2 regions of the Kribbella endophytica genome follow, and region 2 is predicted to be linked to the other one. Evidence: predicted binding sites of a transcription regulator. Region 2 holds the regulator's gene; the other holds the start of a gene.
What was found. The regulator HrcA, encoded in region 2, represses chaperone genes, less so after heat shock. The targets are predictions, from matches to a motif close to TTGGCACTCGNNNNNNNCGAGTGCCAA.
Positions count from the first base shown of each region.

Region 1 (5,854 bases), on a different contig from region 2:
GATGTGCTGGACCTCGGAGTGTCTGACCGCGTGCTCCTCCGGCGTCGGGGACTCGTCGGCCCCGTCCGGCAGGTCCGGCGTCGACACGTCGGCGACCGCGAACGCGCGCTGGGCGTCGGCGACCTTGCGGGCCGCGATCCCGTACACGAACGCCTCGAACGGCCGGCCCTCGTCGCGGTAGCGCCCGAGCGCCCCGAACACCGCTACGCAGACCTCCTGCGCGACGTCGTCGACCATGTCGGCCCCGCCCGGATAGGTCCACAGGCGGGAGCGCACGTAACGGTGTGCGACCGCGCGCACCCTCGTGAGCAGATCGTTCAGAGCCCCCGGATCCCCACCCGCCGCCTGCGCGGCCAGATCCCTGAGCTCGACCCGGTCGTGGGTGTGCGGCATTTGTACCTCGGTCACCCCTCGCCCCCTCGTGTCGGACCGGTCAGCCTGCAAGATGCTACGGCCCGGACGCCCCCCTGCCTAGTGGCAATACGTGATCACTGAGCATTTTTCATTACAACCTGTCACTACTCCCGGGTATCCACAGGATGGACGACCTCGGCGGCCGGAAAAGAGAACTGCCCGGCGGGTCCGAGGACCTGCCGGGCAGTTCGGGTACTACGGGTGGTGCGAGGAATCAGTGACCGTGGCCGTGGCCGTGACCGGCCGCCGCGGGCTCTTCTTCCTCGGGCTTGTCGACGACCAGGGTCTCCGTGGTGAGGAGCAGGGCCGCGATCGAGCCGGCGTTGGCCAGCGCGGAACGGGTCACCTTGACCGGGTCGAGAACACCCTGCGCGAGCAGGTCGCCGTACTCACCGGTGGCGGCGTTGAAGCCGCTGCCGACCTCGAGCTCGGCCACCTTGGCGGTCACGACGTAACCCTCGTAACCACCGTTCTCGGCGATCCAGCGCAGCGGCTCGACCACCGACTTGCGAACGATCCGGACCCCGGCGAGCTCGTCGCCCTCCAGGCCCAGGCCGTCGGCCAGCACCGAGGCGGCGTGGACGAGAGCGGAGCCGCCACCGGCGACAATGCCCTCCTCGATCGCCGCACGGGTCGCCGAGACGGCGTCCTCGATGCGGTGCTTCTTCTCCTTGAGCTCGACCTCGGTGGCCGCGCCGACCTTGATCACGCAGACGCCACCGGCCAGCTTGGCCAGTCGCTCCTGCAGCTTCTCGCGGTCCCAGTCGGAGTCGGTGCGCTCGATCTCGGCCTTGATCTGGTTGACCCGGGACTCGATCTCGTCGGACTTGCCGGCGCCCTCGACAACGGTGGTGTTGTCCTTGCTCACGACGATCCGCCGCGCGGTGCCGAGCACCTCGAGGCCGACCTGGTCGAGCTTGAGCCCGACCTCGGGAGCGATCACCTGCGCGCCGGTCAGCGCGGCCAGGTCCTCCAGCATCGCCTTGCGGCGGTCACCGAAGCCCGGCGCCTTGACGGCGACGGAGGTGAAGTTGCCACGGATCTTGTTGACCACCAGGGTCGACAGGGCCTCGGCCTCGACGTCCTCGGCGATGATCAGCAGCGTCTTGCCGGACTGCACGACCTTCTCCAGCAGCGGGAGCAGGTCCGCGACCGCGGAGATCTTGTTCTGGCTGATCAGGATGTACGGGTCGTCCAGCACCGCTTCGCCGGCCTCGGCGTCGGTGATGAAGTAGGGCGAGATGAAGCCCTTGTCGAACTGCATGCCCTCGGTGAACTCGAGCTCGGTGCCGAAGGTGTTCGACTCCTCGACGGTGATCACACCGTCCTTGCCGACCTTGTCGAAAGCGTCCGCGATCAGACCGCCGATCTCGGCGTCCCGGGCGGAGATGGTGGCGACGTGGGCCATGTCGCCCTTGTTGTCGACCGGACGCGCGGTCTCGATCAGCCGGGCGGAGACAGCCTCGACGGCGGCCTCGATGCCCTTCTTCAGGCCCATCGGGTTGACCCCGGCCGCGACGGCCCGCAGGCCCTCGTGCACGAGCGCCTGGGCCAGCACCGTGGCGGTGGTGGTCCCGTCACCGGCGACGTCGTTCGTCTTGGTGGCGACCTCCTTGGCCAGCTGCGCGCCGAGGTTCTCGAACGGGTCGTCCAGCTCGACCTCACGGGCGACGGTGACACCGTCGTTGGTGATGGTCGGGGCGCCCCACTTCTTGTCCAGCACGACGTAGCGGCCCTTGGGCCCCAGCGTCACCTTCACCGTGTTCGCGAGCTTGTCGACGCCACGCTCCAGGGCGCGCCGCGCGTTCTCGTCGAACTCGAGGATCTTCGGCATGGAAAAACCAGTCCCTCTCTGAATTCTTGCGTTCAATGGCCCAGCCGGTTCTGGACCGACTCCGCCCCGGCGCCGGTGTTCGGCACCGGGGCGGTGTCAGTCAGAAACTCTGAGCAGTCGTCACTTGCTGACGACGGCGAGGATGTCGCGGGCGCCCAGGATCAGGTAGTCCTGGCCGTCGTACTTGACCTCGGTGCCGCCGTACTTGGAGTAGATGACCTTGTCGCCGACGGCGACGTCCAGCGGGACGCGGTTGCCGTTGTCGTCGATGCGGCCGGGGCCGGTGGCGAGGACCTCGCCCTCCTGCGGCTTCTCCTTGGCGGTGTCCGGGATCACCAGGCCGGACTTCGTGGTCTGCTCGGCTTCGAGCGGCGCAACGAGGACACGGTCCTCGAGCGGCTTGATCGTGACCGACACTTGCTGACCTCCACGGTCGAGTTCTTGATGATTCACAGTGCGTCAGGACGGCCGTCCCGCCGCCTGCCGTCGCGGGGGTCAGGGGCCGGGGCCGCTGGCACCCTCCTAGGGAGAGTGCCAACACCGAATCTAGGCCGCGATTAGCACTCGGTCAACTCGAGTGCCAGAAATAGGCCACCGGCGAACATCACGAACCGGACGGTGGCTCAACCTTCGGCCGGGTCCAGGTCGTCTCAGCGGTACAGGACGCCGACCGATCGGGGTCCCTCGGGAGGGAGCACCACCATGTCCGTTCTCACCAAGCTCCGGCGGGCGGCCACGGCCCGCAGGGTCGCCGTCGTCGCCACCGCCGCCGCGGTCGCCGCCGTACCGCTGACCGTCGTCGCCTCCAGCGCGTCGGCCGGGACGCAGGCGCTGACCCAGTGCCAGCAGGTCCTCGACAAGACCGTCAACTCGGCCGGCTGGACCGTCCCGTTGCTGTCGATCTGGGAGGAGGGCAGCAGCAACTGCAACCTCAAGTACGGCGACAACCCGTTCCGTGACCCGCGCTACGACACCGGTGACCCGGAGCGGGCCATCAAGACGCTGCAGCGGAACCTGAACTACTGCTACGGCTCCAAGCTCACCGTCGACGGGCGCTACGGCAGCAAGACCAAGGCGGCGGTCGCGGCGGTCCAGCGCCGGCACAAGATCACCGCGGACGGGGTCTACGGCCCGCAGACCCGCTCGGCGATGAACTGGCGGCTGTGGAACCCGAAGCTGGGCCTGTCGAGCGAGCTCTGCTACAGCCCGCTGTAACCCTTCCCGCACTTTCTGCGATCGAGCACTGGGCCTGGGCGGTCCGACGTGGGACCGTTCTGAGTGGAGCGACCACCAGTTCGAGGAGCCCAGATGAAACTCCCCCTCGCGTTGAAGAAGCCGTCGGGCAAGGCCCTGGTCGCGATCGCCGTACTGGTGGTCAGTCCGATCGTCGTGGGAGTGGCTGCCGCTGGTGGCCACTCCGCCACGGACACTCCGCAGGCAGCAGGTGCACCGGCAGCCGCGACAGCACCCGAGCCGGCGCCCGGTGAAGTGGCCGGGCCGACCGGCGACCTCGGCGTACGGGCTGCTGCTGCGGCGGCTGCACTCGAGCAGTGCCGGAGTGCCCGGCTCGTGTCGGTCGGCAACGGGTGGGGCGTACCGGCGCCGTCGGTGTGGGAGAGCAGCAGCACCCGCTGCAACCTGATGTACGGCGACGACCCGCAGCGCGGCAACGAGCGGTTCGGCGACCCGGACACCGCCATCCGCACGCTCCAGCGGAACCTGAACTACTGCTACGGCTCGAAGCTCACCGTCGACGGTGTCTACGGCAGCAACACCCGCGCGATCGTCAAGCAGGTGCAGAAGCGCCACAAACTCGCCGCGGACGGCATCTACGGCCCGCAGACCCGTTCGGCGATGAACTGGCGGCTCTACCACTCGGCCAAGGGCATCTGGAGCAGCGGCTGCTACAGCTCGCTGTGAGTGCTCAGCGCAGAATGAGCGCGTGACACCCCACTCGATCACCACACTGCTCACCCCACCGGGATCCGAGGTCCTGGCGGAGGCCTGTGCGTCCTTCACTCCCGGCGGCGAGCTGCAGCTGGTCGAGAAGCTCCGCCGCCGGTACGACGCGGCGGTGGTCACCGCAGCGGTCACGCAGGCGTCGCTGCGGCACCGGGCGGTCGCCAAGTTCGGCGCGGACGACGCGGCCCGGATGTACTTCACCCCGGACGGGCTGGAGCAGTCGACGCGGACCGCTGTCGCCGGGCACCGCTCGGCCCGGATCGCTTCGGCACTGCCTGGTGCTTCGGTCATCGACCTGGGCTGTGGGATCGGCGGCGACCTCATCAGCGCGGCGCGGGCCGGCCTGCGCGTCACCGGCGTCGAGCGCGACCCGGCGACAGCCGCGGCGGCTGCGGCCAACCTGTCGGCACTGGGCTTGTCCGGTGAGGTGTTGCTGGGCGATGCGGAGAAGCAGGACCTGTCGCCGTACGAGGTGGTGTTCGCCGACCCGGCGCGACGGGCGGACGGGAGGCGGGTGTTCGACCACAACGCCTACTCGCCGCCCTGGTCGTTCATCAGCTCGCTGCTGGAGGGCACGGCGTGCGTGAAGGTCGCACCAGGGATCCCGCACGACGCCGTACCGGAGGGGGTCGAGGCGGAGTGGGTGAGCGACGCCGGCGAGGTCAAGGAGGCCGCGCTGTGGTCCGGCAAGCTGTACGGCGGTGCCGCGCGTCGGGCGACGCTGCTGCCGGGTGGCGCTTCGGTTGCTGACGCACCTGAGGCTGAGGTCGGGCCGGTCGGTCAGTACATCTACGAGCCGGACGGCGCTGTGGTGCGGGCCGGTCTGGTCACGGCGGTCGCAGCCGAGGTCAGCGGCTGGCTGCTGGACCCGCGGATCGCCTACGTGACCGGGCCTTTCCTGGTGGAGACGGCCTTGGCGTCGGCGTACGAGGTGATCGAGACGCTGCCGTACAAGGAGAAGGCGCTGAAGTCGTGGGTGCGGACCAACGACATCGGGACGCTGGAGATCAAGAAGCGCGGCGTCGACATGGATCCGGCGGTACTACGGAAGAAGCTCGCACCGAAGGGCTCGCAGTCCGCGACGCTGATCGTCACGCGGATCGGCCGGGACGCTGTCGCGTACTCGTGCCGGCGACCGAGCTGACTTGCGCTCGCGCAGTATTCGAACATATACTCGAACACGAGAGCGGGCCCCCGGGAAGCCTGCCGACGGGCGAGGTGCTGCGCTCGTTGCCGACGACTCCCGGGGGTCCGCCACTAATCCGCCGACCTCGCCCACCTGCGATCGCCGCCAATCACGACCGGGCCGCGAGCGGCGCACTGGCCGGCAGGAAGCGGAACGAGATCGCCTCCATCAGGCGGGCGTGCTTGGTGTTGTGGAAGGCCGCGACCCGCCATCGGCCGTCATCTTCGCGGACCAACAAGTAGGTCTGCACCTTCGCCGGCTTCGCGGGCTTCTTCTTGGCGACGTCGCCCCGGGTGACCACGATCGCGGTGTGCTCGCCGTACAGCCGCAGGTCGAGCACCTCGGAGTACAGCTTCGTCCCCTTCAGGAACTTGCCGAACAGCGCCTCGTGCGAGGCCACGATATCGGCCCGACCCGCGTAGACGGTGCCGACGAACGTGACGTACGTGGCGTCCGCG
Region 1 is NZ_BAAGUR010000003.1:1,124,293-1,130,146, forward strand. Features, by position in the region: gene shbA (RNA polymerase sigma factor ShbA) at 1-408, opposite strand, end outside; gene groL (chaperonin GroEL) at 629-2,248, opposite strand; gene groES (co-chaperone GroES) at 2,369-2,665, opposite strand; gene ACYVIO_RS31705 (peptidoglycan-binding domain-containing protein) at 2,951-3,463, shown strand; gene ACYVIO_RS31710 (peptidoglycan-binding domain-containing protein) at 3,557-4,168, shown strand; gene ACYVIO_RS31715 (class I SAM-dependent methyltransferase) at 4,191-5,354, shown strand; gene ACYVIO_RS31720 (SgcJ/EcaC family oxidoreductase) at 5,506-5,854, opposite strand, start outside.
Region 1: a site for HrcA is predicted at 2,806-2,832, ahead of groES (co-chaperone GroES). Genes of this name have one in related genera too.

Region 2 (5,854 bases):
CGGCGGAGGAGGAGTGGGGGGAGGAGGAGCCTGCGCCCCCGAGCTCACCGGCTACGCCGGGAGCAGAGGCGAGGCCGTTGCCCCCGAGCTCACCGGCTACGCCGGGAGCGGAGGCGAGGTCGTTGCCCCCGGGCTCGCCGGCTACGCCGGGAGCGGAGGCGAGGTCGTTGCCCCCGGGCTCGCCGGCTACGCCGGCGTCGGGGGGTGGCGGGAGGGTGCCCAGGTCCGCCAGGTAGAAGACTGCGAGTCCCATCGTCGGTGCCTGGGTCTGGCTGTTCAGTGGGCGCCGAAGGCGTCGCGGAGGCGGCCGAAGACGCCCTTGTGGGTGGCTTGGACCTGGCCCTGGGGGCGTTCCTCGCCGCGGGCCGCGGCCAGGTCGCGGAGGATCTGGGCCTGGCTGTCGTCGATCTTCGTCGGGGTCTCGACGATGATCTGCACGATCAGGTCGCCGCGGCCGGCGTGGCGAAGGCGCGGGACTCCTCGGGCCGTCAGGGTCATCGCGGTGCCGGACTGCGTGCCGGGGCGGATCTCCAGCGGCGTCGTCTCGCCCTCCAGCGTCGGCAGGTCGATCGTCGTACCGAGCGCGGCAGCGGTCATCGGCAGCGTGACCGTGCAGTGCAGGTCGTCGCCGTTGCGGCTGAAGATCTCGTGCGGCTCGACCTCGATCTCGACGTACAGGTCGCCGGCCGGACCGCCGCCGGGGCCGACCTCGCCCTGGCCGGACAGCTGCACGCGGGTGCCGCTGTCGACGCCGCCGGGGATCTTCACCGTGACCGTACGACGCGAGCGCACGCGCCCGTCGCCGGAGCACTCGACGCACGGGCTCGGGATGGTCGTCCCGAAGCCGCGGCAGTTCGGGCACGGACGCATCGTCCGGACCTCACCGAGGAACGAGCGCTGCGTGTGCGTGACCTCGCCGCGTCCGTGGCAGACCTCGCAGGTGACCGGCTCGGACCCGGCCGCCGCGCCCGAACCCGAACAGGTCGGGCACAGTACGGCGGTGTCGACCTTCAGCTCCCGCGTCGTACCGAACGCGGCCTCGCTCAGGTCGATCCGCAACGGGATCAGCGCGTCCTGACCACGCCGGGTCCGCGGCCGCGGTCCCCGCGTCGCCCCGCCGGTCTGGCCGAAGAAGGCGTCCATGATGTCGGTGAAGGTGAACGCCTGGCCGAAGCCCGCGCCCGCCCCACCCGGTCCGGCGCTCGCGAACGGGTCGCCGCCGAGATCGTGGACCTGCTTCTTCTGCGGGTCGCTCAGGACCTGGAAGGCGCGGCCGATCTCCTGGAACTTGGCGTGCGCGTCCTCGGAGTCGTTCACGTCCGGGTGGTACTGGCGGGCCAGCTTGCGGTAGGCCTTCTTGATCTCGTCCTGGGACGCGTCACGGCTGACGCCGAGAACGGCGTAGTAATCGGTGCTCATACTCCAGACCAGAGGTAGGGGAACGTCATGAATCAGCCAGGATCTGGCTGACGTAGCGCGCGACGGCGCGGACGGCGCCCATCGTGCTGGGGTAGTCCATGTGGGTCGGGCCGACGATGCCGAGCGTGGCCAGCGCCTCCGACTTGGGGCCGTACCCGGTCGCGACCACCGAGGTGGTGGCCAGCCCCTCGTACGGGTTCTCGTGCCCGATCCGGACCGTGAGGGTCTGCGGGTGGGTCGCCTCGCCGAGCAGCTTGAGCAGGATCACGTGCTCCTCGAGCGCTTCCAGCACGGGTTTCACGTTGCGCTCGAAGTCGTCGCCGTACCGGGTCAGGTTGGCCGCGCCGCCGACCGCGATCCGCTGCTCGCCCTCGTCGGTGAAAGCCTCCAGCAGCGTCGTCACGATCGTCGTGACGAACGGCCGGTCGACCGGCGGGAAGGTGTCGGCCACGCTGGTCAGCGCGGTCGTCGCGTCGGTCAGTCGCTGGCCGGTGAGCACCGTGTTCAGCCGGGAGCGCAGGTCGGCGACCAGCTGCTCGTCGACGTCGGAATGAGTCTCGACGATCCGCTGCTCGACCCGGCCGGTGCTCGTGATCAGCACCAGCAGCAGCCGCCGCGGCGTCATCGTGACGACCTCGACGTGCCGCACGCTGGAGCGGATCAGCGTCGGGTACTGCACGATCGCGACCTGGCGGGTGATCTGCGCGAGCAGCCGGACCGTACGCCGTACGACGTCGTCCAGGTCCACCGCGCCGGTGAGGAAGGACGAGATCGCCTTCTTCTCCGCCGCGGACAGCGTCTTCACCGTGCTCAGCTTGTCGACGAACAGCCGGTACCCGGCGTCGGTCGGGATCCGGCCGGCGCTGGTGTGCGGCTGGGTGATGTACCCCTCCTCCTCCAGCGCGGCCATGTCGTTGCGCACGGTCGCCGGCGAGACGCCGAGGTTGTGCCGGTCGACCAGCGTCTTGGACCCGACCGGCTCATGGGTCGCCACGTAGTCCTCGACGATGGCCCGGAGCACGTCCAGTTTGCGCTCGTCCAGCACGCGCACCACCCTCTCTCAGCGTCGGCCCCTGGCACTCAAGTCTTTCGAGTGCCAGTCTACCGACCCGTAGCAGGCGATCGCTGCTCAGGCAGTTTCGGGCGAGGCTCCCAACGGTACTGCGGCCGGGCGCTCGACCGTGCTGGTGACGTCCACCGGCTGGTCCTTGGCGGCCGCTTCGAGCAGCGACTCGAGCACGTCGAGCACGTGGAACGCCAGGGCACCGTCCGCGCGGTGCGGCCCGCCGGTACGGATCGCGCGCGCCAGGTCAGCAACCCCGACACCCCGCCCCGCTCCGGCGTACCCGCCGGCCACCGGGACCTCGGTCCACTCGCGGCGCGCCGCGGTCGCGATCTCGACCGTGCCGTCGAACGCGTTCGGGTCGGGCACGGACAGGCTGCCGTCGGTGCCGTAGATCTCGATCCGCGGCAGGCGCGCGGCCCACACGTCGAACGACATCAGCACCGTCGTCAGCGCGCCCGACTCGTGCTCGAGGATCCCGGTCACGTGCGTCGGTACGTCGACCGGGAAGATCTCCCCGGCCCGCGGCCCGGTGTGCACCTTCCGCTCGTCCTGCGAACGACCGGCGCGCCCGGTCACCCGTCGTACCGGGCCGAGCAGTGTGACCAGGCTGGTCACGTAGTACGGGCCCATGTCGAGCAGCGGGCCGCCGCCGGGCTGGTAGTAGAACTCCGGCGCCGGGTGCCACAGCTCGTGCCCGGGCGTGACGAACGACGCACTGGCCGCCGTCGGTACGCCGATGTCGCCGCGGTCGATCACGGCGCGCGCGGTCTGAGTCCCGGTCCCGAGCACGGTGTCCGGCGCGCAGCCGATCCGCAGGCCCTTCGCCTCGGCGAGCTCGAGCAGCGGCTTGGCCTCGGCCCGGTCGACGGCCAGCGGCTTCTCGCCGTACGTGTGCTTGCCGGCCTCGAGCGCGGCCCGGTGCACCGGGGCGTGCGCGGCCGGGATGGTCAGGTTGAGCACGATGTCGACGTCCGGGTCGGCCATCAGGTCGTCCGATGACAGCGCCCGTACGCCGGGGTGCGCGTCCGCGACGACCTGCGCGCGCGACACGTCCAGGTCGGCCACCGCGGCCACCTCGACCCCCGGCAGCTTGGCCAGGTGGTCCAGGTAGGTGCCGCTGATGACGCCGGTGCCGACGATCCCGATCCGGCTCACTTGCTCGCCCACAGCAGCCCCCGCTCGATGATCGTGCGGACCTCGGGGGTGTCCAGGTCGGCGAGGCTGTGGCCCGGCGTACAGACGAAGACCTTGCCGTCGCCCCAGGTGCGGGTCCAGACCGCGGGCATCGTCGCGCCCTCGATCCACGGGTAGTCCGGGTGGGCCCGGAAGGTCGTGGTCGCCAGGACGTTGTTGCTCGGGTCGGCGTGCACGTAGTACTGCTCGGTGTGCAGGTCGAACTGCTCGATGCCCTCGACGATCGGGTCGTCGGAGACCACCTCGATCCGGTGGTCGACGAAACCGCCCGGGTGCGAGATGAACTGGCCGCCGGTCATGAAGCTGTAGTCGACGTTGCCGCGGAACGAGTCGACGATGCCACCGTGCCAGCCGGCCAGGCCGGTGCCCGCGCGGACGGCGGCCTCCAGGCCCTTGGTCTCCTCGGCGGTGATCTCGCCCATGCTGATGCACTGCAGCACCAGGTCGGTGCCGTCCAGATCGAGGTAGCTCGAGGTGCTGTCGGAGACGGTGACCTCGAAGTCGTTGTCCCGCAGGAAGGGGATGAACAGCTCGGTCGCCTCGACCGGGAGATGGCCTTCCCAGCCGCCCCGGACCACCAGTGCCCGTCGTGTCGTCACGCTGCCTGCCCTTCAGAGATCGGATCTTTGCACCGCCTAGGCGACCCTAGGCGGTGCCCACCGGCCCTTCAAGCCCCTTCCCAGCCGGTGGATATCGTTTACCGGAACCGGTCACCGCATAGGGTCGCCGACATGGGATGGAAGTTCTGGAAGAACGACGAACGCCCGCAGGACACCGTGCCGCCAGTGGCGGCGCGGGTGCAGGACGGCGTGCCGTTCCAGCTGCGGGTGGAGGACGTGTTCTCGATCACCGGCCGTGGCACGGTCGTCACCGGGCGGGTGCTGGCCGGAATGGTCCGGGTGAACGACACGGTCGGTGTGCAGCGTGGTGGCGCCGAGGTGCTGCGGACCGTGGTCACCGGCGTGGAGATGTTCCGGCGTACGACGAAGCAGGCGGTCGCGGGAGACAACGTCGGCCTGCTGCTGAAGGATCTGGACAAGTCCGACGTGCAGCAGGGTGACGTGCTGACCCACTGACGCCGAAGGCTAAAGTCCGTGGCATGAGTGAGTGGACCGAGCTGGGTGATCGATGCTGGGTCCGCCGGTATCGCGAGTGGGACCTGAACGTCGGGCTGGTGGTCGGTGACGACGGCGCGCTGGTGATCGATCCGCGGGCGTCGACGGCGCAGGCCGAGCAGGTGCTGGCCGAGATCCGCGAGCTGACCGACCTGCCGGTGAAGTGGGTCGTCAACACGCACGCGCACTTCGACCACACCTTCGGGAACAGCGTCTTCACCGAGGCCGCGAGCTACGCGCACGAGAACGCCGCGACGGCGCTGGCCGAGCGCGGCCCGGCGCTGCAGGAGCACTACCGCGACAACCCTGGCACCGACCCGGCGTACCCGGAGATCGCGGCCGAGGTGCTCGCCGAGGTCGCCGCGACCGAACTGGTTGCCGTCGACAACACTTTCTCCGTCGCCAAGGTCATCGACCTGGGCGGCCGTCGGGTCGAGCTGCTGCACCTGGGCAACGCGCACACCGACGGGGACGTGGTGGTCGTCGTACCGGAGGCCGACGTGTTCTTCGTCGGCGACCTGGTCGAGGAGTCCGCGCCGCCGTCGTACGGTGACGACTCGTACCCGCTCGAATGGCCCGAGACGCTCGACCGCGTGATCGGGTTGCTCGGCGCGGACTCGAAGGTGGTCCCGGGGCACGGCGCGGTCGTCGACGCGGAGTTCGTCCGCGACCAGGCCGGGCACCTCGGCACGGTCGCGAACACGATCTCCGGGCTGCACCACGCCGGGACGTCGCTCGACGACGCGCTGAAGCACACCGACGACTGGCCTTGGCCTGTCGAGCACCTCGAGCACGCCGTACGCCGTGGGTACGGCGTACTGGGTGCTCCACGTCGTCCGACGTTGCCGTTGCTGGGGCCCGAGCACTAGTAGTGGTTATCCGTTGACACAGTGACACCTCATCCCGCACGTTGTGTGCGAGGCGCCCCGACGGGATGAGGTGGGACCAATGGTCAACACGGATCAGCTCGATCACCCGGACGGAAGGGTCGAGCTCGACGACCCGACCGTGGTCACCCAGAGCCGGTACGGCAACGAGGAGCTCGCGCCGACCCGGATCA
Region 2 is NZ_BAAGUR010000002.1:113,566-119,419, reverse strand. Features, by position in the region: gene ACYVIO_RS19160 (16S rRNA (uracil(1498)-N(3))-methyltransferase) at 1-253, opposite strand, end outside; gene dnaJ (molecular chaperone DnaJ) at 277-1,419, opposite strand; gene hrcA (heat-inducible transcriptional repressor HrcA) at 1,445-2,464, opposite strand; gene ACYVIO_RS19145 (Gfo/Idh/MocA family protein) at 2,549-3,652, opposite strand; gene ACYVIO_RS19140 (ThuA domain-containing protein) at 3,637-4,278, opposite strand; gene ACYVIO_RS19135 (EF-Tu/IF-2/RF-3 family GTPase) at 4,411-4,755, shown strand; gene ACYVIO_RS19130 (MBL fold metallo-hydrolase) at 4,779-5,663, shown strand; gene ACYVIO_RS19125 (NCS1 family nucleobase:cation symporter-1) at 5,743-5,854, shown strand, end outside.